4 regions of the Cytobacillus sp. OWB-43 genome follow, and region 3 is predicted to be linked to each of the others. Evidence: predicted binding sites of a transcription regulator. Region 3 holds the regulator's gene; each other region holds the start of a gene.
The links. The regulator LexA, encoded in region 3, represses DNA repair genes until DNA is damaged. The targets are predictions, from matches to a motif close to CGAACATATGTTCG.

Region 1 (6,239 bases), on a different contig from region 3:
ATAAATTATTATATTAAACTTTGATATATCGGCATTTTAACTTTTGTTTTTCGATTTATATTATATATATTTATATCTTTTTATATATTAAACGTGGTCAAAATACGGTCGTTTATTTAAATTGCAGACCCAACTTCCTTTAAAACCTTCAACAGCATCGGCATAATTTGTATAAGCACATAACCAAGAGCTCCATTTTGTATTCCAGTCCATGCCCTATCACTTTTACCCAACATAAAGAAAAAGCATGAACCGATAACAACAACGGAAGAAATAGGGAAGCTCAATGCAACCATCAAATCAACCAATGGATCTAAAGCGTGAGCCAATATTTCAAGAGATTTCTCTCCTAGATATTCTGTTGTCCCTACAGGGATTGCTGTAGGTGTAGCAGCAAACACCGGCTTAGCTAAAATTAATGGAATCGTAATAGAGGTACCAACCTTATTAATAATTTTACTGTTCTTTCTATTATACTCTTTCTTCTTATAATCTCCAGACAAAAATTCACCAATAGACATCGTTTCAGTTTTCATTTCAAATCCTCCCATAAGTAGATTTTAAAATTCATACCCTCGCATAGCTTTTCTAACCGGTTTCTTCTATATAAAGTAGTCGTCACCCAAACTAATTGAAATTGTGGATTAAATGTAGATAACTTTTTGTATTTTTTTATCTTTTGTACATTCTTTTGCATGGATTGTTTATTATCGATTTCTACAAAGTGGTGGATTTTATTAAGAATATAAGCTGCATCTGATACGAGGGAAAGGTTATTGAGGGTTATTTTAACTTCATTGCGCCATGTGGTAGGTCTACCGAGTGAAATGTATAGGTCATTACGCATTAGAAAGTGATTAACTTGTGTTGTTTTCTTTCTTACTTTATCAGCTTGAACAAATTCACGTCCTGATGCATTTAAATAATAAACTTTCTTTCTATCATCTGAAAAATGAGATAAATATTGGTTCAAACTTCTTAAAATTTTTTGAGCGTTGCGATCTTGGCCAAGCTTATGCATTCGTTGCAATTGTTCCCGAGTGAGATAATCACATTTCTTCAAGCTTAAAAGTATCTGTTCGATTCGTTGTTGATTCTTCAAATTTAATAACCTCCTTCGCCACATGTGGCGAAATCTGTCTAGCTATCTCATCATTACTGATGAATGGTGTTTGAATGGTATCAGTCTTTACATTTTTATATAGGCCTCTACCTGGTATCATCGGTAATTGTTCCGCACCTGTCTGACCAAGTGCTGTATTCGATGCTGTAGCATCATCTAGTACATAGCAAAGTCGAATAGGTATGTTGCGTTTAGTTTGTTGTGGAATAGATTGAGCACTAGGGTATTGTGTGGCATAAATCAAATAATATCCTGCTCCCCTCCCCTTACGAGCGATACTTGTTATTACATCCATGGCAACAGGATGATCAGTTAAGTCTGCTGCTTCATCAATGAAGATAAAGTGTCGCTCCTTGATGTCTGCCTCTGTTACATCTTCGTATCCTTTATCTACAATAGATTGGTACTCCTTGGTCATCTGTTCATCAATGGCTAGTAATATCTGTTTAGCTTCTTCTGGATCACGTGCAAAATTATCTGTTTGTTTCAGATTTTTGAATCGTTGAAATGCTGAGCCACCTTTTAAATCAATAAGATGCAAATGTGTGTGTTCTGGTTGTTGTGCTATAAGTGTTGTGACTGCCAACTTTAGAAACACACTCTTCCCATAACCAGTGGCGCCAGCGATGATAAGGTGTTTATCTTTGTCAAAATTGTGATGTATTATTGATGTTCTTGTATGGCCCACTGGTATGGACCAAGTATTTTTCTTTAAATGGGTTTCATCCCATAAATACTTTTCTGCAAGCCCTTGATTATAAACTTTAATACGCAACATGCCATCAAACGATATTTCGATTTCCTTTTTCCTTTTTGACTTTTCACCTAGATTTTTGATCTGTTTAATTATGTCTTTATTAAACTTAAGGGAAAGCAAATCAGTAAAGGAGTAATCAACCGAATTATCTTTAATATTCAAACCATCCTCTAATACATGCGCCTTATCCATTACAACTTTTGAAGACATTCCAAGTGGCAGCTGATAAATATACTCCATCCCTCCATCAATTTTTCTTTTCTTTTGAAGACGAATTGTTTTCACTTTCCTTTCTTCCCTGATTGAAAGGCCAGCGTTGTTAAATATCCTTTGTATCTTGTCAGCATCATTACTAAGACCGGATTTTTTGAGGTATGAGTAACCTGCTAAACTCCCCATTAAAGTGGTCGATACAATTTCGAAAATCACACCACCATCTCCTTTTGTATTACATAGTAATAGTTGCAAAGTAAACGCCACGAGAAAGGACTGCATCAGCCTTTTTGACTTCTATTGTCCATTAGGTCGTATTAATGTGCGCCAACCGAATTTGAAAACGAATACCTTGCCGAATGATATAGCGTATGATATTGCGTTTTTGTCCTATTCAAAAAAAATTTAAGAGGACAAAATGTTTATTTATCGAATAATAAAACTAGGTGATGTTTGATGGAAACCAAACTAAAATCAAAAATCAAAGCATCTGGTTTAAAACAAAGTTTCATAGCAGAAAACGCAAAGATATCTAAAAGTGCACTAAGTTTAATTGTAAACGGCAAATCTTTACCAACCTTAACTGCGGCTATTAGGATAGCTAGGGTATTGGATGAAACTGTAGAAAATCTTTGGGGTGATCTAGTCGAATAAAAAAGCGCCCTCCTATTGAGGTGCGCTCTGTATCGATAATATATCTATAAATTTCACTTTAATTGTTTCATAATTACTTTCAATATGTATCATTTGAGTTTGACCATCGAGTTTAACAATTTTCCCTTGTACAGGATCTCTTTGCCACAACAATATTAAGACTTCAGTTTTCTCCCTATGTGCCTCAACTACTGCATTTCCCAACTCTTCTAATTCAAATTCATCCCTTGAAGGTCTCTGTGGTTTTGACTTTTTTGGCATTTTCACTCCCATGATTAAGCTCCTCTCCTTACTTTCCTGACTGGACCAATCGATAAGACATTACTTACCTTGAAAGTGCGCTGCTGTCGCTTGGTAAAACAATATGCACGAAAGTAATCTTCGTAAACGGACAAAATTTTAATTCTTCTCTGGCTGATATCTCCCTTGTTATCCAGATAAATCATTTCTAATTCCTCTTTGTTGTTAAATCCTCTAATAAGTAAACCTTTCATCGATTAGCCCTCCCTTACCAATATTTTATACGAACTTTTGTTCGATTTCAATTGAATCCAGAACAAAAGTTCGCATATAATATTAAAAAAGGAGATGTAGTTTATGATTCGTGACCGCGGAAAAATGAAATGGCAAGGGTTCTTTATGAGCGAACATACTGAATTACTTAAGCAGATACCAAAAGAATATGAAAAAGTAAAAAAGCCAGAATTAGATGAGCAAGAACTTGAGGAAATACAGATAATAACGATGGAATCATTAAACTACACCCTTACAATCAAAATGACCATCTGGGTTGATGGGTTCACAAAAGCTTATGAGGGCATAGTAGATAAAATTGATCATATTAATATGTACATCCATTTGGAAACGAACGAATTAAAAACCTTAAAATTTCACATTGATGAAGTGATATCAGTCGAAAGGGTTTAACAACATGACTAGGATTAATGAAGCTGATCGTAATGTTCTTGAGCAAGCTATATACTTACCGATGATTATTATCATCCTTGAAAGAGATATAAAGATCATTGAGAAGTCTCCGTTTAAGATTAAACAGCCTTATATTACATTGATGGAAAACACAATAAAGAAGGTACAGCGTGATTTGAAAGAAGTTAAAGATAAGCTGAGAAAAGAAAATATGAGAGTAAACCAGATTGGACATGACGAGTCGTTTACTATGTACGAGTTCCATTACAAAGGTTATGATGAGCAGCATAATTATTTTAATCCAAGAATTAGGAATAAATGCGAGGAACTTTTAAGCTTTTACCTGAGCAAATAACAGGACTTTTTTACCTATTTTTTGTTAATATAATTACATATTATAGGAAAGAGGTATGTTTAATGAAATATGAGCCATTAGGATTTATTGATGATGGCGTTACTTATCATATTTATGCAGATAAAAACACAGTTACAGTAACTGCCAAAAAAGGAGAACTCGAAATTAAATGTATAGGAGTTACATTTAAAGAGACTATTGCAGAAGCTAAAGGACTTTTTAGTAGTGAACTTCATTCAAAAATGTAACACCCTCTCTTAATAAGATGGGTTATTTTTTTGTTAAGGAGGACTTTTGACCCATATGTGGAATTATATTCAAAAGGAGTGATATCATGAAGCCTAACCTAATATATAACGTGGTCAAAAAGCATGGTATACAGTATTATATTTTTGCAAAATCTCATCCTGTTACTGTCGTTGGTACATCTAGCAATGGTGGGATAAAAGTAGAAGGTAATACAATAAAAGAAGCATTACAGAAGGCATTTGAAGGAATGAAAGCCAATCATAGAGAGGATTTTTGTTAAATTCATTTATTAGATACTTCAGTATTATCATTATATGTTAAAATAACTATAAATTCCAAATTAAGGAGACTTATGACATGAAAGAGATAATATATTTAGATACAGATATTATGAACTCACTATTAGCTCAAATTGATGAAGGACTTATAGACTCTTTCTCAATTGAAGACGCTAAACAAACTTCTGAAACTACTGGACAACAAGCATCCAAAGGAAAGAGTGCAGGTGTAAAAGGTCAATTACGACTTGATACAGGGTGGCTACCGGGCGGTGGGGTAGCACTTGACGGGTCCTTGGGAAATACCGGAAATGAAACTACTCATGATTCTAAAACATTTCTAGAAGGTGCAAGAGATATATTAAATAAAGCTTTTCACGATCATGCATTAAACATTCTATTACAAAAATTAGATGATTTAGATCTTATAGAACCATATTTTAAACTTAATGACGGTGATATATACTTAGGAGAATCTTCATATAAGTACTATAATTTTGAACTAATTAAAAATATGACTGATGTAAAGATTCTGGAGAAAATTTTTCTAATGGACATTACGGATGCAGATATAGATGAAGCTAGACGACTTGTTCAAAAATCAAATCCAAACGCTAAAGAAAGAATTAGATTGGATTGGGCTAGGAAAGTCGTTCAAAAGTATGATTCTTATAAACCAACATTAGATATAATAACAAATCTGAACAATGTTAGTAAATATTTTTCTACCACTCTAGGTAACTCCTCTTTTATTAAAGCAGATAATTTTATAGGAATTGTAAAAAAGCAATATTTGAGAGAATCTCCTGAAGCTCTTTCTTTAAGAGTTGATCAAACAAGAGAAGTAAAATTTTTAGTAAGAATAATAGGAAAAAAAGGTAAAGTATTTGATGGCATGGGTCATGTAGAAGACTTAAAAGCTCAAGATTTTAATTTAGTACCAAATATGTTTTTCGATATTATTTTGGGGTCATTCAACATTTTGGAAGAAGGTGACTTTTTAGTAACTCCAATCGCTATTTATTACGAATAATATTAAAAATTTCATTCCTTTTCTTTTTTTCTTTATTGAAATCACTAAATTTTTCTTCAATTGAATCTTTGTTGTTTTTTGAAAATGCAGTATTTATTTTCTTCATTTCTTGATATTCTTTTTCTAATTGGTTCATTTCCACTTTTACAGAGCCAAAAACTTTACGAAAACGATTACTCATTTTATCGCCTCCTATTAATTTATAGTTTAACACTTATTAGGATATTCAAACATATAGAAATTGATTATTTTTAAGCCCTTCTGTTGAAGGGCTCTTTATTTAATTTACACGAAGCTGCTGACCCGCATAAATCGTATACTTCCCATCAAGCTTATTCCAATCGCGAATTTGCTTAATAGTACTTCCATATTTTTTAGCTAGTTCAGATACAGTTTCACCTTTTTTTACAGTGTGATAAGTAGCACCAGAAGTAATATTTAATTTACTTCCTATTTGTAATGCATCCACATTAATGCCAGGATTAAGCTTTTTAAGATTGTTAACAGTTGTGCCGTATTTTTGGGATAATGACCAAAGAGTATCACCTTTAACTACCGTATGACGATAACCTTTGCTCGGTTTTGACGTTTCCTTTTTCCTAAGGTTAAATGCTTTAACAATTCCATTAACATGACCTCTTGCAACATCA
Region 2 (8,150 bases), 190 kb from region 3:
AACGGTCGGATTCCTTCATCGCTAAATCTTGTCCATTTGAAGCTGAATAAGAACGCTGGCTTGTCCGCTTAATATACCCATCTCTTGTGACAGTAACAATCACATCTTCATTTGCTACAAGAACTTCTAGGTTAATTTTAATTTCTTCTATTTCTGCTTCAATTACTGTTCTTCTATTGTCTTCAAATTTCTTCTTCACTTCACGAAGTTCTTTTTTAATCACTGATGCGAGTTTCTTGTCACTGGCAAGAATCGATGTGAGTTCCTCTACTTTGGCCGCTAATTCCTCTGCTTCTGCACGCAATGCAGTGATATCTGTATTCGTCAAACGATATAGTTGTAATGAGACGATCGCTTCTGCTTGAGGCTCTGTAAATTGATACTCTCTCATTAAATTCTCTTTCGCGTCACGCTTATCTTTTGAAGCACGAATCGTCGCAATGACTTCGTCTAATATAGATAATGCCTTGATTAGGCCTTCAACGATATGCTGACGTGTTTGAGCCTTTTCTAAATCGAATTGTGTTCTACGTGTGACAACCTCTTTTCGATGGTCAATGTAGGCATCTAGTAAGGGGACTAGACCCATCGTTTTCGGATGACGGTTATGAATAGCCACCATATTAAAGTTATACGGGATTTGCAGATCAGTATATTTATATAAATAATGTAAAACCCCTTGTGGGTCAGCATCCTTCTTTAATTCAACGACAATTCTTAGCCCTGTACGATCCGTTTCATCACGGACTTCAGCGATTCCTTCGATTTTACGATCGAAGCGAAATTCATCCATTTTCTTCACTAAGTTCGCTTTATTTACTTCATAAGGGATTTCAGTAATGACTATTTGCTTTCTACCACCACGAATATCCTCGAAATCTACTTTACCACGGATAATAATTTTACCTTTGCCCGTTTCATAGGCTTTCTTAATGCCTTCTACACCTTGTATGATTCCACCGGTAGGAAAATCAGGTCCTTTTATATACTGCATTAAATCATCGACAGTACTTTGTGGACGATCCATACGATGAATAACAGCATCAATAACTTCTCCAAGATGATGAGGTGGGATTTCCGTTGCATATCCGGCAGAAATCCCTGTTGATCCATTTACAAGTAAGTTGGGATAACTAGCTGGTAAAACGGTTGGTTCATTCGAAGTATCATCAAAGTTCGGAATAAAATCAACCGTTCTTTTTTCAATATCATTTAAGAGTGCAGAAGAAATAGAAGATAATCTCGCCTCTGTATACCTCATCGCAGCAGGTGGATCATTATCGATACTACCATTATTGCCGTGCATTTCAATAAGAAGCTTGCGCAACTTCCAATCTTGACTCATACGCACCATGGCATCATATACAGAGGAGTCACCATGTGGGTGAAAATTACCAATCACATTACCGACCGTTTTTGCCGATTTTCTAAAACCTTTATCATGCGTATTACCTTCAACATGCATGGCATATAAGATACGACGCTGCACGGGCTTAAGCCCGTCTCTCGCATCAGGTAATGCTCTATCTTGTATAATATATTTACTATATCTGCCAAATCGGTCACCAAGGACATCTTCTAACGGCAGATCACGAAATTGTTCTGCTTTGTTCATGAATCTAACTCCTCAAGCGTCGAAATGTTTTCATTTTCTAAAATGCTGCCATCTTCTTCTAATCCGAATGCGACATTTGTTTCAATCCATTTCCTCCGTGGTTCAACTTTATCACCCATTAAAGTGGTAATTCTACGTTCCGCTCTCGCAGCGTCATCAATTTTCACACGGATGAGCGTTCTCGTTTCTGGATCCATCGTTGTTTCCCATAATTGGTCAGCATTCATCTCACCAAGTCCTTTATAACGCTGAATAATATAGCCTTTACCAACCTTTTTAATCGTATCAGGAAGCTCTTCATCACTCCATGCATACTCTATTACTTCTTTCTTTCCAGAACCTTTACTCACTTTATACAATGGTGGTAAAGCAATATAGACTCTACCTGCTTCTAGTAACGGCTTCATATAGCGGTAGAAGAAGGTCAGTAAGAGCACTTGAATATGGGCTCCATCGGTATCAGCATCCGTCATAATAATCACTTTATCGTAATTAATATCTTCAATCGTAAAGTCACCACCGACACCCGCTCCAACAGCGTGTATAATCGTGTTTATCTCTTCATTTTTAAAGATATCTGCGAGCTTTGCCTTTTCAGTATTTATTACTTTACCTCTTAATGGCAATACTGCTTGAAACCTTCTATCGCGCCCCTGCTTTGCTGAACCACCCGCAGAGTCACCTTCTACTAAATATAATTCGTTTCTTTCTGGGTTACGTGATTGAGCAGGTGTCAATTTCCCTGACAGAACCGCTTCAGCCCGTTTCTTCTTCTTTCCGCCTCTAGCGTCTTCCCTTGCTTTACGTGCTGCTTCTCTTGCTTGAAAAGCTCTAATTGCTTTCTTAATTAATAAAGAGCTTGTATCTGGATTTTCTTCAAGGAAGTAAGAGAGATACTCTGATACAACAGCATCGACAGCTGAACGCGCTTCGCTTGTTCCGAGCTTGCCCTTTGTTTGTCCTTCAAATTGTAACAGTTCTTCGGGTACACGTACTGAGACAATCGCCGCAAAACCTTCTCGTAAATCAGTTCCTTCTAAGTTCTTATCTTTCTCTTTTAGAAGCTGAACTTTACGGGCATATTCATTGAACACCCTAGTCATCGCTGTTTTAGCTCCAGCTTCATGTGTCCCTCCATCTTTCGTACGAACATTATTGACAAAAGAAAGGACATTTTCTGAAAAACCATCATTAAATTGGAAGGCAAAATCAACTTCAATACCATTATGCTCCCCTTCAAAACTAACTACTGGATGGAGCGTATCTTTTTCTTCATTTAGGTACTGAACAAATGCTTCAATCCCATTTTCATAATGATAAATCTCTTTAAGATCATGACGTTCATCCGTTATCTCGATTTTCATCCCTTTTAAGAGAAAAGCGGATTCACGTAATCGTTCACTTAGCACTTCAAAATTATATGTAGTTGTTGAGAAAATTGTCGAATCTGGTTTAAAGTGGATCGTTGTCCCTACTTGATTCGTTTTACCAACCTTCTCAAGCGTGGTTACTGGCTTTCCGCCGTTTTCAAACCGCTGTTCATAAACAATTCCATCGCGTTTAATTTTAACGACTAACCATTGTGATAAGGCGTTAACAACTGAAGCACCTACACCATGAAGTCCACCACTTGTTTTGTATCCACCTTGGCCAAACTTTCCTCCAGCGTGCAACACAGTCAATATGACTTCGGTTGTAGGTTTGCCCATCTTGTGCATTCCGGTCGGCATTCCTCGACCTTTATCTTGAACACTAATTGAATTGTCTTTATGTATTTTGACAATGATATGATCGCCGAAACCTGCAAGTGCTTCATCTACAGCGTTATCGACTATTTCGTATACAAGATGGTGTAGCCCTCTTGCATCCGTACTTCCAATGTACATTCCGGGACGTTTTCTAACAGCTTCTAATCCCTCAAGTACTTGTATGGCATCATCATTATAGTCAAATACTTCCTGATTTTTTGCCACAAGCATTCCCCTTTCATCTCTTCAAAAACCATCTATTGTCTATCAATCCGAGTCGGCAATAGAGTTTGATTATATCATAACCGCGCCTTTATGCACCTCTCTACAATAGATATCGGTTTATTATTCCATTCTTATTCACTATATTCCTTCTTATCATGCGAGTCGTATGCATATATGTTCCCCATTGTAACATGCATTAAGGTCATGTATATACTGTTGCAAGAGGCGAATAAGAACAAACGTTCTAATCATTATATCATATTTATACGTCTAAACCGCATATGAAAGAAAAAGCATGAAATCAATGTCATGATCCCATGCTACAAATGTTATTTTGTTAGCGCATGCTCTACTTTAATGCATCGATCCATGATCACGGTATAACCAGCATCACTTAACTGCTGAAATACGTCTTCATCTACAACACCTAGCTGAGTCCAAAAAAATGGGACAATCAATATTTTGAAATTCACTCGCAAGACTTGGCAAATATTCCGAACGTCTAAAGACATTAACAATATCCACTTTGCCTTCTATTTCAGCTAATGATGCAACCGCTTTTACACCTAATACTTCCTTAACTTTGGGATTAACAGGGATGATTTCGTAACCACTTTTTTGCATGGCTTCACTTACCATATAGGATGTACGATTAGGTTTATCACTTAAACCTACGACGGCAATCCTCTTTGCTTGTTTTAACATCTTTCCGATTTCAGTTCTTGATGGGTTTTCTATACTCAATACATTCACCTCTTATTTTGAACTCTACACTATTTTATCTGAATTAAAGTATAAATGCGAATAGATCGCAATGCTGTTCTTTCTGACATACAGCTTCATCTTTTTTATAAAGCTTTCCTTTTCGCTAAATATCACGTAATCCACTTAACAAAAAAGTTCTTTTCTACTAATTTTAATCATATATCTATTTAACATTCGTTTCATACTAGGGTAATCTTTGCAATTGAAAAGATATTTTAAAAGCAACATAGTACATTCACTTATTTACGTGGTACAATATAAGAACTGTATTTTTATTCCGTGGGGGAGAGTTTATGACATTTGAAGTAATCATCGTTTTTCTTATTGCTTATTTAATTGGTTCCATTCCATCTGGATTAATCATTGGTAAAGTGTTTTATGGCATTGATATTCGTGAGCATGGTAGTGGTAATCTTGGTGGGACAAACACTTTCCGAACGCTAGGAAAAAAAGCAGGTTTTACCGTTACACTGGCCGATATCCTGAAAGGTACCATAGCTGCTGGATTATTACCAATCTTCTTTGATATAGATATACATACAGTAATTATAGGAATTTTTGCTGTTATTGGCCATATGTACCCGATATTTGCAGGATTCAAAGGTGGTAAAGCTGTTGCTACATCTGCAGGTGTTGTGCTGGCGTTCGTGCCCGTCATGTTTGTGGTAATATTAGCTGTATTTTTCATCTCACTTCTCACTACTAAATATGTTTCATTATCATCAATGATTGCTGGTATTGCAGGATTGATTTATTCACTCATTCTTGGTGATCCAATTTTAATCATAGTGATTGCCTTAATGACATTGTTCATCATTTATCGACATCGTACAAATATTAAAAGGATTATCAATAAAACCGAACCAAAAGTCAATTTATTTAAAAAGAAAAGTTAACATTCAAAAGACAGCGTTATAGAATGCTGTCTTTTCTTATTTATTCATTTCTATACTAGGTAGATCGAAGCTATAATTTTTTCTAGTAATCTATCTTTTTTACAATTCCTAAAAAATTCCTTTAACGAATGAAAACGGTGATTGAAAGCCATTGAATGACTTTGGTATGATAAGATTAATAAGTCCATCATTGCGATTTAATTAAAAATATGACATTTTAACTCATATACATAACAAGAAAAGTAGAGATGATTCGTGTTTTTTTCTCAATATACATGTTTTTCTAACATATAATGCAATTTCTTCTAATAGAATAAAAGAGAATGACATTAGATACTACTTCCACATGACAAACAATGGTAAGGATGATAAGAAATGAAATTAACTGAGATTGTCTTAAAAGAACTACCATTTCCATACTTCTTAATTGACAACAATAATCACGTGGTTTCAACATCTATAGTTAATCAGCATACAATCATTGGTACCCCATTCACACAATTAATGAATTACGAAGATGTCGAACAATTTAATGAAATACGCAAGAAAAAAGCAGTTCTTAATTTACAGCTATTTTTCGGAAACGGTTATCACAATTATCGCGTCTATACGATTCCTGAGGAAGAATCATGTCATTTATTTTGCTACCCCTTATTTCATTCATTATCTACTGATCATAATTATCAAACACAACAATTAGAGCAAAAACTCCTCAGATTTAGCTTAGAACTAAATGAAAAAAAGAAAATCATTCATGAAACTGCGTCTCAGATTAATGAAGCTAATTTCACAAATGAGTACGCACAAAATTTAAGTACACTTGCAGCATCGATGGCACATGAAATACGTAACCCGCTTACAACAGTTAAAGGTTTTTTACAATTGTTAAAACCCTATCTCAATGAGTCAGGGAAAAATCAATATGTTGATATTGCTCTAGATGAGATTAATCGTGCCAATGATATTATTCATGAGTTTCTAAATGCAGCAAAGCCAACAGACAATATTAAAGAACGTATTTCTATTAATAAACTTGTTCACGATACTTTCCTGTTGTTTCAGAGTGAAGCGATTTTAAAGAATACTGCACTCTCCTTCCAATTATCAAAAGACGATCCATATATTTATGGTAATGCCAAACAATTAAAACAAGTACTAGTCAACTTAATTAAAAATGCACTGGAATCATTTGATACACAAGAGCAGCATCAAGAAAATACGATTAATATCTCTGTTAGAAGGACAGCTGAAACATGTTTAATCGTTATAAAGGATACTGGTTTCGGAATGAATGAAGAGACATTAGAAAAGCTTTTTCAACCTTTTTATTCTACTAAATCGACGGGCACAGGCATTGGGTTATCCATTTGTAAAAGAATTATCGAACAACATAATGGCTGGATTAACATTTCATCTGAAATGAATGTTGGTACAACGATTAAGATTACTTTACCGCTAGATAAAGAAAATACATACAGCAATTGAGAGATTAACTTCACATATCCGAATGATCTGGCATCGTTTTATAGCAAAAAAAAGAAGCCTCCGTTTTAGTCGGAGGCTTTTTTTCTTATTAAATTAATTGTTCTTTTTCATCCTCAACCTTTTTATTTTGAAATAAACCAATGATTATTCCTAGAACCGCTCCTAAAAATGCAGGTACTAACCAACCTAACCCTACATCATATAATGGAAGAATACTAGTGAATAGATTATCTACTGAGGTAATCGTATATCCTGCTGCTTTAAAGCCATCAAAGATACCAATAATAAACGTAAATAACATACTCATTTGGTAAACAGATTTCTTACCATTAAACAACGGGTGTAAAAACGTAAGGATTAATAATACAATCGCTAATGGATAAATAGCTGTTAATACCGGTACTGAAATAGCAATCAATTGACTTAATCCAAAATTAGCAATCGCTGCACTAAATACTGAGAAAACAATAACAAACGTATTATAGGAGACTTTAGGCATGATTTTACTAAAATAAGCTGCACATGAAGAGATTAAACCAATACTAGTCGTTAAGCATGCGGCAATGACAATCACACTTAGTATAACTCCTCCAAATGAGCCAAAATAATGCCCGGAAACTTGAGATAAAACCGCCCCACCGTTTCCTAATATACCTAATTGAGAAACACTACTAGCACCAATATAAGAAAGTGAGCCATATATCACAGCAAGCAAACCGGCTGAAATTAATCCTGCTTTAATCACTGAAAGCATCACTACTTTAGTTGATTGAACGCCTTTAGAACGAATGGCATCAATTACGATAATTCCGAATACGAAAGCAGCAAGGGCATCCATTGTTAAGTAACCTTCAGTAAAGCCGTTAAAGAAAGAGTTAACAGTATATGCCTCACTTGGTGCTTGTAGAGATCCTAGTGGATTAACAAATGCTACTACAATTAAAATTAAAATAAATAATAGTAGAATAGGTGTTAAAACTTTACCAACAATATCAACAATTTTCGATGCATTCAGAGAGAAGAATGCGGTAATTCCAAAGAAGATGATAGAGAAGATAACTAATCCAATCGTACTCCATTCATCAGAAATGAATGGTCTAATACCAATTTCATAAGAGACCGTACCAGTTCTTGGTATCGCAAATAATGGTCCGATAGATAAATATAGAACAACTGTAAAAAGTAGACCAAAGAGTGGACTTACACGACTTGCAAGCGATTGCAAGTCACTTTTACCAGAATAACCTAAAGCGATTACACCCAATAAAGGAAGACCAACACCTGTTATAATAAAGCCCGCTACTGCGGCCCATACGTTCGTTCCTGCTTCTTGACCCATCATTACTGGAAAAATTAAGTTCCCAGCACCGAAAAATAATGAAAATAACATAAATCCTACTGCAATAATATAAGAAG
Region 3 (8,150 bases):
TTTTATATATTACTGGTAAACCATACGATACGTTAGAAGAAATCGTCGGTATAAGAGGTAAAGGGGTAGGGTCTCTAAAAGAATTTCGTATTGGGTATGATGCGGTTGAATTGCAAGAGGATGGTACTGTTGATTTTGAGGTACTCAAAGAAAGAATGACATCCTCAACAAAGATGGTTGGTATACAACGTTCAAAAGGTTATGCGGAAAGACCATCATTTACAATAAATGAAATTAAAGAAATGATTCATTTTGTTAAGTCCATCAACCCTGAAGTCGTTATCTTCGTCGATAATTGTTATGGTGAATTTGTTGAAGAAATGGAACCTTGTCATGTTGGTGCCGATTTAATGGCCGGTTCCCTTATTAAGAACCCAGGCGGTGGATTGGCGAAAACGGGTGGTTACATTGTTGGAAAAAAAGCCCTTGTTGAAGCGTGCTCTTATCGATTAACTTCCCCTGGCATTGGAGCGGAAGCTGGAGCCTCACTATATAGTTTACAGGAGATGTATCAGGGTTTTTTCTTAGCCCCCCATGTAGTAGGACAAGCTTTGAAGGGAGCGGTTTTTACAGCTGCAATTCTCGAATACTTTGGGATGAAAACTAATCCAAGATGGGATGCAGAGAGAACAGACCTTATACAATCAGTACAATTTGGTGATGCTAAAATGATGGTTGCCTTTTGTCAAGCGATTCAATATGCTTCCCCAATCAACTCTCACGTTACTGCCTATCCAGCATATATGCCAGGATATGAGGATGATGTCATTATGGCTGCGGGTACTTTTATACAAGGAGCAAGTATTGAGTTAACAGCAGACGGACCTATTCGGCCCCCGTTTGAAGCATATGTTCAAGGCGGATTAACCTATTCTCATGTGAAAATCGCCATTTGTACAGCGTTAGACCAATTATTAGAGAAAAAACTCATTCAAAAGTATTAATAAATATAGGGAAAGGAGGCGGATATACGCTGCCTTCTTTCAGTATTAGGAAAAAAGTTTGAAAATTTCATGATTTCCATGTGATAAAACATAACATTTTGTTGACAGATTATCTAACACGACATATAATAGGATATAAGATACAAAGAAATTAAAAGTAAAAGAATGAAGGAGGAGAGATGGTTGACTGGAAGTGAAATACGTCGTTCCATGCCGCTCTTTCCAATTGGCATTGTGATGCAGCTGACTGAGCTAACAGCAAGACAGATTCGCTATTATGAAGAACACCAATTGATTACTCCAGCTAGAACGGATACGAATAGAAGGCTATATTCATTGAATGATATTGATAAGTTGCTAGAGATCAAAGATTTAATTGATCAAGGTGTCAATATGGCTGGAATAAAGCAACTATTCACAGTGAAACAACAACAAGAGATGGATGAACAAGCATTTAAGAAGCAAGAAGAAAAAGTGAGACACGATTTGTCAGATGACGAATTGAGAAAGCTTTTGCGTAAAGAATTTATGCAAGCAGGTAGGTTTACTCGATCGTCTTTAAGACAAGGTGATTTATCACGCTTTTTCCATTAAAATAAAAAATCTTTTCTTGACTTTAAAGGAGGAAACACAAGGTGGCAAAATTCACTAAAGAAGATATCACACGAATTGCTGAAGAAGAAAATGTAAAATTTATCAGATTACAATTTACTGACATTTTAGGAACAATTAAAAACGTAGAAATCCCAATTAGTCAGCTTGAAAAAGCTTTGGACAATAAAATGATGTTCGATGGTTCCTCAATTGAAGGTTTCGTTCGCATTGAAGAATCAGATATGTATTTATTCCCAGACTTAGACACATGGGTAGTCTTCCCTTGGACAGCTGAAAAAGGAAAAGTTGCACGTTTAATCTGCGATATTTATAATCCAGATGGTACGCCATTCGCGGGAGACCCTCGTAATAACTTAAGAAGAATCCTTAAAGAAATGGAAGACCTCGGCTTTACAGATTTTAACCTTGGACCAGAACCAGAATTCTTCTTATTTAAGTTAGATCAACAAGGTGAACCAACTTTAGAGCTTAATGATAATGGTGGTTATTTTGATTTAGCTCCAACTGATTTAGGTGAAAATTGCCGTCGTGATATCGTTCTTGAGCTAGAAGAAATGGGCTTTGAAATTGAAGCTTCTCACCATGAAGTGGCTCCAGGGCAACATGAAATCGATTTTAAATATGCTGATGCACTTACAGCATGTGATAACATCCAAACATTTAAATTAGTGGTTAAAACAATTGCACGTAAACACGGTTTACACGCAACATTTATGCCAAAACCATTATTCGGTGTGAACGGATCAGGTATGCACTGTAACGTTTCATTATTTAAAGATGGTGTAAATGCATTCTATGATACAAAAGGTGATTTAGAACTTAGTGATACAGCACGTAATTTTATTGCAGGTATCATTAACCATGCACCAAGTTTCACAGCAGTAACAAATCCAACAGTAAACTCTTTTAAACGTTTAGTGCCTGGATATGAAGCTCCTTGTTATGTTGCTTGGTCTGCAAGAAACCGTTCACCACTTATTCGTATCCCAGCATCACGTGGTGTCAGTACACGTGTAGAAGTACGTAGTGTTGACCCAGCTGCCAATCCATACCTTGCAATGGCTGTTCTTCTTAAGGCTGGATTAGATGGTGTGAAAAACAACCTAACACCACCAGCTCCGGTAGACCGTAATATCTATGTTATGAGCAAAGAGGAACGTGAAGCTGAAGGTATTAAAGATCTTCCAGCTACACTTTATAGCGCGCTAGAACTTCTTAAACAAGATGAAGTAATGGTTGCTGCACTTGGTGAACATATTCTTGAGCACTTTATTGAAGCAAAAGAAATTGAGTGGGATATGTTCAGAACGCAAGTTCACCCATGGGAACGCGAGCAATATTTACAAATGTATTAATAGATAATACCAAAGTGGTTTTTCAGACTGTAGGTAAACTCGGTGTAATCGAGGTACCTACAGTCTTTTTTATTTAAAAATAGAAGAAAGTAAAGCGGTGAGGATCATCCTTGAGGCGTTTATTATGAACCTCTTTACATTTAATTTATAGAAGTAGCCTTAACATCTGATTTTTCATAAAAACTTAAGAAGATGTAATATAAAATGGTCTTTTAACAAGGTAATATAGCCCGTACAACTCTTCATCTTCCACATATAGTATTAACATAACCATAGAAAGGAGGATGAGAATATGGGATATAATAATCAAAACTATTCAGACTCATACGGATATGATCATAATGATTGTGGATGTGATGAGTTCTTTAGGAACATTTCCCGTGGTGAGGATGTGAAAGTATTCCTTAAAGGTGGCGGCCATGTGTTCGGAGAGTTTATCGATGTTCGTGGAAATTTAGTTTTTCTAGCAAAAGCTAACTGTAATCGTCACGATGATCGTCACGATGATCGTCATGATGATCGTCACAAAGATTGTTGCAACAAGAAAGATCGTGTAAGGATTACTACGATCTGTTGTGATGATATCATTGCAGTTGAAACTCGATAGTAAGAGTCCTTTTTATGAGTCTAAAAGAAGTTCTTGCAAGGGGTATAACTGCTTCGTATCATCATTCAACTAATTAATAGAAACTAAAAAGGGTCTCAGATAAAAGCAGCCATAATGGCTGCTTTTATATATTTGCTAGGATAGGTTTGAAAAACAAAAAAGGTCCACAGAGAAAAATAAAATGGTCTTTCAACAGGGGGATATAGCCCGTACAACTCTAAGACCATCCACATATAGTATTAACATAATCATAGAAAGGAGGAAGAAAAATGGGATGTAATAATAATTTCTATGGAAGAGGCTCAAGATATTCAGACTCATATGGATATGACAACAACAATCACGGTTGTGGTAATTACAGTAAAAACGACAATAAGGATTGTGGCTGTGATGAGTTCTTTAAGAATATCTCCCGTGGTGAGGATGTGAGAGTATTTCTTAAAGGCGGCGACCATGTGACAGGAGAATTCGTTGATGTTCGCGGTAATTTAGTTTTCTTAGCAAAAGCTAACTGTGATCGTCACGATGATCGTCACGATGATTGTTGCGACAAGAAAAATCGTGTAAGAATCACTACGATCTGTTGCGATAATATCGTTGCAGTTGAAACACGATAGTTAGGAGTTTCTTTATTGTGTCTTAGCGGATGCAAGGGCTATAACTGTTTAGTATTAACATTCAACTTGGTATCTATTTAATAGATACCAAAAATCGAGTTCAAAGCAGCCATAAAGGCTGCTTCTTTATTTTAGTTAGATAGGTTTGACAAACAAAAAGAAGGTCCACAGAGAAAATAAAATGGTCTTTTAATAGGATGATATAGCCCGTACACCTCCTTTATTATCCACATATAGTATTAACATAATCATAGAAAGGAGGAAGAAAAATGGGATGTAATAATAATTTCTATGGAAGAGGCTCAAGATATTCAGACTCATATGGATATGACAACAACAATCACGGTTGTGGTAATTACAGTAAAAACGACAATAAGGATTGTGGCTGTGATGAGTTCTTTAAGAATATCTCCCGTGGTGAGGATGTGAGAGTATTTCTTAAAGGCGGCGACCATGTGACAGGAGAATTCGTTGATGTTCGCGGTAATTTAGTTTTCTTAGCAAAAGCTAACTGTGATCGTCACGATGATCGTCACGATGATTGTTGCGACAAGAAAAATCGTGTAAGAATCACTACGATCTGTTGCGATAATATCGTTGCAGTTGAAACACGATAGTTAGGAGTTTCTTTATTGTGTCTAAACAGATATGTATGCAAGGAGTATAACTGTTGAGTATTAACATTCAACTTGGTATCTCTTTATTAGATACTAAAAAGAGTCCAACCAAAGCAGCCATAACGGCTGCTTCTTTATTTTAGTTAGGATAGGATAGCAAATTAAAAGATAGAAACAAAGAGAAAATAAATGGTCTTTTAACAGGGGGATATAGCCCGTACACCTCCAATACCCTCGACATATAGTATTAACATAATGATAGAAAGGAGGAAGAGATATGGGATATAATAATTGTTTTTTTGGAAGAAGACCAAGATATTCAGACTCATATGGATATGACAACAACAATCACGGTTGTGGTAATTACAGCAAAGACGACAATAAGGATTGTGGCTGCGATGAGTTCTTTAAGAACGTTTCCCGTGGTGAGGATGTGAGAGTGTTTCTTAAAGGTGGCGGCCATGTGTTCGGGGAGTTTATCGATATTCGCGGTAATTTAGTCTTCCTAGCTAAAGCAGACTGTGATCGTCACGATGATCGTCACGATCATTGTTGTTGTGACAAGAAAGCTCGTGTAAGAATTACTACGATCTGTTGTGATGATATTGTTGCAGTTGAAGTATAAGGAACTTAGGAACCCCGTAAGTTGAGAGTGCTTTTACTGTGTTTTAATGGAAGCTTATATATGGGAAAATAACTATTGCTAAAACTAAAAGGCATCTTCAAATACCGTTTTAACGGCTGCTTCAGACTGTAGATAAACTCCTTAAATGAGTTTGTCTACAGATTTATTTATTAATAATAGGAAGAAAAATTATAAGTAATGATGCGGATAGTCGAAATCAATGAGAAATAGTTACTTTAAGCGATTTAGTACTTGTGGGTTATTGGGTATGTAAAATCAAGGGGGGCAATTGATTCATTTATGAACTGAATTTAAGGTGTATGTATGATGAAGTAGGTCGTTCAAGTTACCAATCAATTGAATAATTGGCATTTAATCATCCTAGCTATTTGTTTTCATGAAAAATGCTTTAATATTTATTTACCCATAAAACATCATGTCAAGTAGTAGGTATCAAATTTAAAAACATTAGCTCGTATTGAATGGATGAACAGTACTTCAGGAGAGTGGTTCTATGGGCTGTGTAAGACATACATATTACAATTTAAGAAGCAACACAAAACGTTAAACGAAAATGTGTTATGTCCCTTCCATAAAGGTGAAATAGAACTGTTTAAGCGGGTATTTCTAGCGCTAGAATAGTAGGTAAAAAGCGAAGTTGTCTAAATAAAATTTGTTCTTGTTATATACAACAAAAAACCGTTCATAAGAACGGAATAAAATTTTATTCTTGATCTTTTACTTTTAGGGTATCTAATAATTTTAAGATACCCTCACCTCCCATACCAGATACGAGAGAGATGATGAAAACAGCAGTGGGGGAATCCGGTGTTGTTGTCACAATGACAAATACGGCCGCCAGTCCTCCTAGTAAGATGTCTTCTAAGAACCCTAAATAAATGAATTTTTTCGTCATCCGTGGCTTGACTAGTTTGCCTAATCTCTGCAAATGTCCTGCAACACCGACAATTCCACCAATCAACGCAGCGAAGAGAATGTTCATTAACATTTTTCCTTCACACTCCTAAAGCCGAGATTTTTTTGCGACCTTAGGTTGATTCTTGGTGTAAATTTCATTATAATATATTTTTGTCTCGATGTAATGATTCTATTTTACTGAATTTTTCAAATTTTATAATTGTATGAGTAACATATAAAGATAATTGCAAACTATTAAAAAGGAGTGTCAATAATGACACTCTTTTTTAATGTATTTGACGATAAACACCAATAACTTTGCCTAAAATAGATACATTGTGCAAGATAATCGGCTCCATAGTAGGGTTTTCTGGTTGCAAGCGGATAAAGTTCTTCTCTTTAAAGAATCGCTTAACGGTGGCCTCATCATCTTCTGTCATAGCAACCACGATTTCTCCATTATTTGCTGTTTGTTGCTGCTTGACTATGACATAATCACCATCTAATATGCCAGCTTCAATCATACTTTCTCCCATAATTTCAAGCATGAAGATATTTTCATCACTCGGAGCCATTCTTTCAGGTAAAGGGAAATATTCCTCAACATTCTCAATCGCAGTAATGGGGTGACCAGCAGTAACCTTACCGATAATAGGTACGTTCACCGTTTGCACTTTAGGTATTGGGTTGCTCTCTTCTAGATTTAATACCTCAATGGCACGGGGTTTTGTCGGATCTCGACGAATAAGACCTTTACTCTCTAGTCTGGCTAGATGGCCATGTACGGTTGAACTTGAAGCAAGTCCAACAGCTTCACCTATTTCCCTAACGGAAGGTGGATAACCTTTTTGTTTTACTTCATCTTTTATAAAATTCAATATATCTTGCTGCCTCTTAGATAATTTCACGCTATCACGCACCTTCGTCAATTTCATTAAGATTATTATACCATCAGTAGTAAATAGATACAAACATAAGTTCGAATTTTCTTATTGACAGAAACAAATGTTCGCATTATACTAAAATTATTAAATCGAACATATATTCTATTCAGGGGTGGCAATTAATGATAAAACAATTGTGGAATTCTTATAGTTATGCTATTATTCTTATCGCTTTTAGTTTCGGTATGGTTTTCTTATTATTTTTGAACACTGGTAATGCAAATCAGGAGGAATATGTAAAAGTTGAAGTAAAACAAGGAGATTCTTTATGGAAAATAGCGGAGGAGTTTAAAGATGCCCATAATATGTCTTCTAAAGACTTTGTTGCTTGGGTAGAAGAATTTAATCATATACATTTAGGTAAAATACATCCTGGTGATACGGTATATCTTCCCATTACAAATGGTGAAATAATATCTGAAACAAATTTAGCTAGTGTGATATTAGAAGACTAAAGGAATGAAAGAGAATGAATGTAATTATATATTGCAGGGTGAGTACGACGAAGGATACCCAGGAAACGTCTCTTGCTAGACAAGAAGAAGAACTTTTACATTTAGCGAGAATGAAGGATATGAATGTAGTTGAAGTCATACGTGAGAAAGCAAGTGGCTATGATTTAGAAAGAATTGGTGTGTTGCAATTATTGGAGTTACTTAAACAAAATCAAGCAGAGGCTGTTCTTATTCAAGATGAAACCAGGATTGGAAGAGGAAATGCTAAAATTGCCATCTTACATTGTATACTTAAAGAAAATGGGAAGATTTATACAATTGCCCATAATGGAGAATTGCAACTTTCAGATTCTGATTCTATGGTATTACAAATTGTTAGCATGGTTGAAGAGTATCAAAGAAAACTACATAATGTAAAAATAAAAAGAGGGATGCAAAAAGCTGTTCAAAAAG
Region 4 (8,150 bases), 520 kb from region 3:
ATAAAAGACCTGGTTATATGACATAACCAGGTCTTTTCTTTGGTCTCGAACCCATTAGACTATTTATGGGTATATTTCCTTTCGTATCTATGGTTCGACCTTTATTATCCTTCTTGCCTTTCATATTGTTCTCGTTTGTCATCCCTAGCGGATTCTAACCTTTGCATATAAACTTCACCTTCCTGCTCAATTTGAGCAGTTTCCGCCTTTCTTTCATCCCTACCTGTCTTAATCGCCATAAATGCGCTAATGAAAATACCTGCAATCACAAAGTAAAGCCATATAGGTATCATTGGACTCCTCCTTACTCTCTTATTAGAAAATATGTCTGCTCGTCCCATAATATGCAAAAAATTTTTCATAACCATTTTGCTCACCTTACTCTCATTTCCATAGGCATCACGAACACATACACCCGACTGGTAAACCGCAAAAAAAAGCAAGTTATGTGACATTCTTACATTTCACATACTTGCTTTTCTAAGTTATTCATGAAAGGTCGGCTTATAAAATGCCCGATTATCTAACGCAAAAACTCTTTCTGTGTATTCACCTGGTTTGACTCTAGATAATGATCGATCAATCATATTCATTTTCGCATCTAAATTATCAATATAATGAATGATTTCCGCTTCTTTAATTAAAGGCGGTTTCGGGCTACCCCATTCTGCCTTACCATGGTGAGACAGAACAATATGCTGTAAAATAACGACCTCTTCTCCTTGAATTGATAGCTCCTCAGCCGCCGTCTCAATCTCACTTACCATGATGGAAATATGGCCGAGTAAGTTTCCTTTTACTGTATAAGTTGTGGATATAGGACCAGATAGCTCTGTAACTTTACCTAAATCATGCAGAATGATACCTGCATATAATAAATCCTTATCCAACGTAGGGTAAAGATTTGCAATCGCTTTAGCGAGATCTAACATTGAAACAACATGATAAGCTAAACCTGAGACAAATTCATGATGATTTTTAGTCGCTGCAGGATATTCTAGAAACTCAGCTTGATATTTCTTTAATAAATGTCTAGTGATTCTTTGAATATTAGGGTTTTTCATTTCAAAAATGTATTGTGTGACTTTCCCCATCATTTCTTCAGCGTCAATAGGGGCAGTTTCTAAAAAGTCTGCTAACTTTACCGTATCGTTTTCATTTGACGTACGAATCTGTCTTATCCGTAGCTGTTGTCGTCCACGATAATTTAAGATATCTCCCGCCACTTTGACAATTGTTTCTGGCACGTAATTATTTTCATCCTGTTCGGAAACATCCCAAAGTTTTGCTTCGATATCCCCACTTTTATCTTGAAAAATCAAAGTTAAAAAAGGTTTACCGTTACTTGCCACACCTTTTGTAGCATTTTTTATTAGTAAGAACAATTCAACCTGCTCTCCTGTATCGTAATAAACAATTCCTTTAGTCATCGTTACACCTGCCTCCTCTAAGTCTTACCTTTAAGTAAAAGTATATCATATCTATCTTAAAGCCTTCATTTTTAAAAGCTTGTTGCTGTTTGTAGTTCACTTAAATCAATCACTTCATCCCCGTTAAAACTTTGCAACATCCCTTTATGACAAGTAAAGAAAATTATCTGCTCCTCTTTACCCCTTAGTACTCGCATTACTTCTTCCAGTCTTTTATGATCAAAGTTCACAAATCCATCATCAATTATAAAAGGGAGCTGATACCGATGGAACACAATTTCTGCCAAGCTCAACCGCAAACTAATATAAAGTTGCTCAGCTGTTGATTGACTTAACGATCTTGGCTCAAAAAACATCCCTTCCTTATGCTCTAATAATAAATGGTCTTTGTCGCTATCATAAAAAATCCGCTTATATTGACCTAATGTTAAATCAGAAAAATACCTCTCAGCTTTCTTTAATATTTTTGGGAATTCTTCTTCTTTAAAGGTGTTTACCGTTTCAGATAGTAAGCTCTTTGCTGTTGCATACACGGCCCATTCCTTTGCCAACTCATTCCATTCTGCTTTTAATTGTTTGTATTTGTGTAATAGTTCAGCATAAATTCCACCTTCTTCTAATTGTTTAATTTCATAAGAAAGATGATGTAGTATTTCTTGTTGCTTGGTTATTCTTTCTTTCTTCGTATCAATGCTTATTTGGTATTCTTTTATTTGTTCTTCTGTCGGTCTTAATTCAACATATTTATTTAATGTCTCTTGTGATAAGTTTGTCATATTTAACTTTAATTTTTCGGTTCGTAGCTCTTCTTTAATGGCTTGCTTCCTTTTAGCAGCCATCCCTTTTTCTTTAAAAGCTATGATTGAAGACACACCTGCTTCTTCTAGTAACGATTGAATATGCTTTTCTCTATTTGCTATTTTCTCGTCTATAATCGTAATATCTGATTGGATTGATTCTCTTATTTCCTTATTTTTTTCAAAGTTTGCAAGTTTGTTTCTTTCTTTATCGATGATATCTTTTAACTGAATCACGCCATCAGCATAAGAGCGTGGTTCGATAACCACTAACGAGAAATAATGAGATAGTTTCTCCTCTATATTAGTAATAGATTGGCTTAAGTCATCCAATTTCGCTTTCTTTATCTTCCTTTTTCTAATCGTGCCCTTCATCTCTTCAATCAATAAGAAGGCATCAAGTAATTGATTTTTCATAGTTGATTTATTTAATTTATATGGCTCGGCAATGAGATCTATCTTACTATCAACTTCTCTCATCTCACCTTCCCACACTTCATATGCGGCAATGATTTTTTCATACTGACTATTGACATAATCTAATCGCCGAGCGTATTCGGCGACTTCGGCTTCTTGCTCTTTATCTCTTTCAATTTGCTGCTTCCATTCATATACCTGCTCCTTAGCAGCGATGGGCTCTTGTTTTTCTAATACCACTTTTTGTTGTCTTAAATAATCTAATTCATCCTTTATTCCATTAGAGTAGACTGCCTTCTGTTTAAAAAATGAACTAATAAAAGTAATACAGATTCCACCAATCGCTAATGCTTGGATGAGGAATGAAGCTTCAAAGAATCCCCATATGCCAATGAAAATAAATAATAATAAAAGTGAACTTATCTTCATATATTCAATTTTTTGGGATCTCTTATCCTTAGTAATTGCTTGTTTATGTTTCTCTGTAAGCAATTGTATATTGACATTGATTTCAGTTAATCTCTGATGGTGACTTTCCTTTTGCTCAAAAGTAGTGATTTGTTTAAGAATGTTTGCTCTCTCTTCTCTTGATAGTAACTTCTTTCTACTTTCATTTATTTTATTTTCTAATTCATTTAATTCAGTTCTTATAGTCTCCGACTCTTCATCCAATTGTACTTTTCTATCGGACAACCGCGACTTTTTCTTCATTACATTAGAGATAAGTTCTTTTTGAAACATACTCGTATCAAAAGATAAAATCTCTTCGTCAGATATTTGCATATGCAGCTTATCTGACATATGCTGCAATTCTTCCTCCAAAGCTTTTATTTCGAGTTGCCATTCATTCTTCGTCTGCACTTGATTCTCTCTGACAGTATTCAGTTCGCAAACAGCTTCGATTTCTGCTCTATTTTCAAGTATTTGCTTCTGTAATCCTGCATTCATTAATTTTTCGTCAAGGGTACTTCTTTTCATGATGAGTTCATTTCTTTGGTCTTCTAATACTTCCTTACTCTGTTGTATAGCCTCTAATTGCTTTAACCCATCTATTGGAAATTCATCTACGTCTAATTGACTTTCTTCATCTAGTAAACTTAAATAATGAAGATATACTTCCTCAACCGTAAACCACTTCCTTAAAGAGCTTAGCATCGCTTCTAACTGTTCCACTTCTTGTTCAAGTAGTTCGTTATTATAAATTAATTCTTCTTTTTTCTCAGTTCGTTCTTTATAAAGGTTATTCGTTTTTTCCGCTTTTTTTAGATTTTCATATGCTTTTTTTAGCTCTTTTAAACCGCTGTTTAAAACTGGCTTTGTTCCAGATGGCTTAAAACGCAAATCGAGTTGCTTCTGCAAATATTGTTCTGCCTTTAAAATGCCATCTGTTCCAACAACCGCGGAAGAAAATAAAAAATGCCCTAAATCTTCTTTACTAAATGATTGCACATTTTGAATATCAAACAGGTCAAAAGAGAAGATCGCTCGGTATAATGGTTGGTCCATCCCTTGGAGCAATTCCTCTAATAACGTAGAACCACCGCTTCTTCCGGAACTGAGCACAACGTTCACTTCATCCGGTGTTCTTTCCTTTACTCTCTCAATCATTGCTTCATGACCATCTGGTAAAGTGAAAATCAATTTTCCACCATATTGACTACTATTCTTAGGTTTATAATTTCTTTCATTTCCTTTTTTAGATGGAAAACCAAATAACATACTATGAATAAAAGACATCAGTGTTGATTTACCCGCTTCATTTTGCCCGTAAAAACAATGAAAATCGTTTAACTGTTTAATTTTGATATTTTCCCATTTTCCGTAACCATAGATCTCCATACCTTTAAGCTTCATTCGTTCACCCCCTCCACTAATAGTTCAAGTAACAATTGCTTTGCATCTGCAACAATTTCTTTTTGATCTGTTTGTGATATTTCATCTATCCATCGACTTGCTTGTTTATGCCTATATAATGGGGATAATGCCTTCAGTACTATTTCTTCATTTGCTATATCTAACATTTCTTTATAAAAAGGTGACTGACTTCGTAAACTTTCCTCATCCCACACTAACTGCTTTTTAACTTTTAACTCATTTACCCAAACGAAGGATTGTTGTATTCGTTCAGTTTCTTGGAGAAATTCTATTAATTCACCTGACCTAAAGGCCTTTTCTTCTATTTCACTCATACTCAAGTGTTGTAATTCTAATTTAAGTATAATGGCTTTTCCTTCTCTTCTTTTTGATTCTAACAATTTGATACAATTTGATAATAAAACCTCAAAAGAATTGAATGAACTACAATCAAGGACCACTTCATCCCAAACCACATCATTTGTCTCAATAAATCGCTTCTCGCAAATATGCTCTTGTAATTCTATTAAATAACAACCCTTTATACCTGTTTCCTTTTTATGTCGTCCTTGTATATTCCCTGGATAAATAATTGGCGGCACTGTATTGATTTCAGCTCTTTTATGTATATGACCAAGGGCCCAATAATCAAACTGCTTTTCTATCAAGTCAGAAATCGTAAACGGTGCATAGTTCCCGTGTTCTGTTAATCCTTCCAAATTGCCATGTAAAATGCCGATATGATAACCAGCCGCTTCTTCTTTCTGATAAAGCTGAACCATTCTTTCATCGACATGTCGTTCTTTGTAACTAAAGCCATAAAGATGAATAATTGTATCTTTTTTTTTAAATCTAGTTACTTCTGGTATTTCACCAAAAATAAATACATTCTCTGGCATCGTTAATTTAATCCACTCTCCACCTAGATGATCATGGTTACCATGAACAATAAATGCACGAATTCTAGCCTTATGTAAACGTAACATCTGTTCTCGCAAGATGTTTTGTGCTTTTATACTCCGATCACTTGCATCATATAAATCTCCCGCTAAGATAACAAAATCAACTTTTTCACTTATTGCAACATCAATGAGCTTAATAAATGAACGGAATGTACTTTCCTTTAACCGCTCAAATATGAAGTCGGGTAAGTCTTTTAATCCCACCATAGGGCTGTCTAAATGTAAATCTGCAGCATGAATAAATTTGATAGGCTCCATTTTTTATCCCTCTTACATTTTTCTTTTATTTTAACGCAAACCAAAAGCGAATGCACGTTCTTACTTGGTCGATTGTAGAATTAAAAATGTTCAATTTTAATGAAGGGATTAGACGACTCAGCTCCGTCACCATAATGGTAGTTTCGACCTTTATATCAACTTGCTAAATTCTATTAAGAAATATTCGTTTTTTATCGCATAAGAAAAACCGGACTCATCTCCCGGTTTTGTTTAGATAATAATCAACTGCTTTTCTCTACATGCGGTGTAAGATTCGAGTTGACACCCTATTTTTGCCGTTGCCAATAGTAAATGGCTAGTTGTGTACGATCGCGTAGCTCCAGTTTATCAAGAACAATAGAAAGAACATTACGTACGGTTCCTTCACTTAAATAAAGCTGCTTCGATATTTCTTTATTCGATAAACCTTCCACCACAAGTTCCATTACGTCTTTCTCCCTTTCGGTTAATGCCCAGAACCCATCTGACTTATTTTGTAGCACAAGTTTATCAAGTACTTCCGGAGTAAGAACCCTCGCATTTGATCCGATTGCACGAATCTGTTTGGCCATATCTTTAATCTTACTAGATTTTATGATGTAGCCCTCAGCACCTGCTTTTAAAGCAAGCCGAATATTCATTTCGTCTTTAAAGGTTGTCAACATCATTATTTTAATATGTGGCCAGTTTCTTTTTATAACCTTGGTACTTTCAATTCCATTCAACACCGGCATTTGGATATCCATTAGAATAACATCTAACTGCACTTTCTCACAAAAAGAAATCGCTTCACTTCCATTTTCGACCACACCAACAATTTTTATATCTTCTTCTTTATCGAGAAGTAATTGTAAGCTCTGACAAATTAAACGATCATCATCCACAATTAATATATCCATAGCTACTTCCCCCTTCTCTGTAAAGGTAAAACACATACGAGCAAGTACCCATTTTGACGATCAATTGTAAAGCTTCCTTTTAACATTCTTGCCCTTAATTGTAAACTTCTTAGTCCACTTCCGTTCACTGATTTTTGGGTATTGGTACCGTTATCATGGATTTTCAACCTTACAAGTGTTTCAGTAATATCAAGTTCAACTTTCGTTTTCGTCGCATTACTATATTTACTTACATTTGTAATAGCTTCCTTAAGACACGCTTCCAACATCACCCAAGATTGAGAAGATACATTTTCAACATTTCCATTATATTGAAAATCTATGAGTAATGGCTCTGAATCTACTACGATTCTTTGCAACCTATCAACACCTATATAAGTAACTGGTGTGAGATTATGAACTGTATTTCTTAATCTCGTTGTACTCCTTGAAAGCCTGATTTTCACCTGTTCCAAAAGGGTGTGTGCTTGATTTTTATTTTCTACTTGTTCATATGCTTGAATAGCTAGAAGGGCACCTGTTAAATCATGCCCCAGGTGGTCATGCAGTTCTCTTGAAATCCGATTTCTTTCCTTCAGTTCTGCTGCCTTTTCCACCTCAAAATAAGCTTCTAAAAGCTCCATCTTGATCTGTTCAAGCTCATGCTTTTCTTTTCTTTCCTTGTCTAAAGCCTTTTCTAGTTGCTTACGTTCTTTCATTGACTGATAAGTGAAGCTTCCGACTAATACTGTGAGTAAACTATACCAGATCAAAGTCATATCAAAGGCAGAGTAAGCAATCATGAAAATCGTCATTGGGAAAACCAACCACCACTTCCCAACTATTGCTGCTTCGAAAATAGCGATGGCTAAACCGTATAGGGCAAACGGAAAATATGGAATGAAAACGATACAGAGGACTATTTCAATAATAAAACTCCATTTTGGTATAGAAAATCTTATACGTATGCTCATAACAATGAGCAAAAGCAGGATAAAAACAATTGCCTCAAAGCCAGCAGTACTTGTGAGCCAAAGATGTGCTAGGATAAGTAATTGTACTATTCGCCAAAATATCACAAATCTGAAATATCGCTCGTACACTCTCATATGCACACCTCTCCTCAGCTATCAATGCAATTTTTTCGCACTTCCTGTAATTAAAAATAAAAACATATACAAAATAAGCATTCCATTCACAAGCAGAAACTCCTTCAGTTCGCCACCAAAAACAATCCAGTCTATACCCCAAGCTAGCCAAAAAGTCGGCAAAATAATCGCTATTTTTTGTAATAATTCAGGTAACAACTCGATTGGAATCAAGACGCCACCGATTAAAGCAATTATACTGATAATCGACATAAAAATTAACATGGATATTTCTTTATTACGAAAAAATGAAATCCACATTAGTGCAAAGGCAATCGATGCCATACTAAATGTAATAAATAAAATGAGTAACCAAAAGGGCTGGTAAAGTTCTTTCCCAATTAATACGCCTCCATAAACTAAAATCAGACATTGTAATATTAAAATGAAAAAATATGCTAGCAAA

Region 1: U9M49_RS21090 (YolD-like family protein) is a predicted target of LexA. The motif match lies at 3,272-3,285, and genes of this name have one in related genera.
Region 2: parE (DNA topoisomerase IV subunit B) is a predicted target of LexA. The motif match lies at 3,821-3,834, and genes of this name have one in related genera.
Region 4: U9M49_RS00485 (DNA repair exonuclease) is a predicted target of LexA. The motif match lies at 5,766-5,779, and genes of this name have one in related genera.

Annotation. Positions count from the first base shown of each region.
Region 1 is NZ_JAYEFF010000009.1:63,516-69,754, forward strand. Features, by position in the region: gene U9M49_RS21060 (hypothetical protein) at 117-536, opposite strand; gene U9M49_RS21065 (replication-relaxation family protein) at 533-1,102, opposite strand; gene U9M49_RS21070 (FtsK/SpoIIIE domain-containing protein) at 1,050-2,309, opposite strand; gene U9M49_RS21075 (helix-turn-helix transcriptional regulator) at 2,550-2,747, shown strand; gene U9M49_RS21080 (YolD-like family protein) at 2,760-3,020, opposite strand; gene U9M49_RS21085 (hypothetical protein) at 3,023-3,241, opposite strand; gene U9M49_RS21090 (YolD-like family protein) at 3,345-3,674, shown strand; gene U9M49_RS21095 (hypothetical protein) at 3,679-4,029, shown strand; gene U9M49_RS21100 (hypothetical protein) at 4,092-4,277, shown strand; gene U9M49_RS21105 (hypothetical protein) at 4,364-4,558, shown strand; gene U9M49_RS21110 (hypothetical protein) at 4,636-5,589, shown strand; gene U9M49_RS21115 (hypothetical protein) at 5,573-5,770, opposite strand; gene U9M49_RS21120 (N-acetylmuramoyl-L-alanine amidase) at 5,870-6,239, opposite strand, start outside.
Region 2 is NZ_JAYEFF010000001.1:792,362-800,511, reverse strand. Features, by position in the region: gene parC (DNA topoisomerase IV subunit A) at 1-1,615, opposite strand, end outside; gene parE (DNA topoisomerase IV subunit B) at 1,612-3,588, opposite strand; partial or broken gene U9M49_RS03990 (CoA-binding protein) at 3,918-4,332, opposite strand; gene plsY (glycerol-3-phosphate 1-O-acyltransferase PlsY) at 4,647-5,249, shown strand; gene U9M49_RS03980 (ATP-binding protein) at 5,625-6,734, shown strand; gene brnQ (branched-chain amino acid transport system II carrier protein) at 6,823-8,150, opposite strand, start outside.
Region 3 is NZ_JAYEFF010000001.1:604,485-612,634, forward strand. Features, by position in the region: gene U9M49_RS03055 (aminotransferase class I/II-fold pyridoxal phosphate-dependent enzyme) at 1-944, shown strand, start outside; gene U9M49_RS03060 (MerR family transcriptional regulator) at 1,128-1,538, shown strand; gene glnA (type I glutamate--ammonia ligase) at 1,580-2,914, shown strand; gene U9M49_RS03070 (hypothetical protein) at 3,207-3,521, shown strand; gene U9M49_RS03075 (hypothetical protein) at 3,791-4,138, shown strand; gene U9M49_RS03080 (hypothetical protein) at 4,408-4,755, shown strand; gene U9M49_RS03085 (hypothetical protein) at 5,195-5,380, shown strand; gene U9M49_RS03090 (DUF4257 domain-containing protein) at 6,105-6,389, opposite strand; gene lexA (transcriptional repressor LexA) at 6,586-7,233, opposite strand; gene U9M49_RS03100 (LysM peptidoglycan-binding domain-containing protein) at 7,365-7,697, shown strand; gene U9M49_RS03105 (recombinase family protein) at 7,712-8,150, shown strand, end outside.
Region 4 is NZ_JAYEFF010000001.1:83,256-91,405, reverse strand. Features, by position in the region: gene U9M49_RS00500 (sporulation YhaL family protein) at 105-293, opposite strand; gene yhaM (3'-5' exoribonuclease YhaM) at 486-1,430, opposite strand; gene U9M49_RS00490 (ATP-binding protein) at 1,502-4,498, opposite strand; gene U9M49_RS00485 (DNA repair exonuclease) at 4,495-5,718, opposite strand; gene U9M49_RS00480 (response regulator transcription factor) at 6,006-6,617, opposite strand; gene U9M49_RS00475 (sensor histidine kinase) at 6,620-7,705, opposite strand; gene U9M49_RS00470 (ABC transporter permease) at 7,727-8,150, opposite strand, start outside.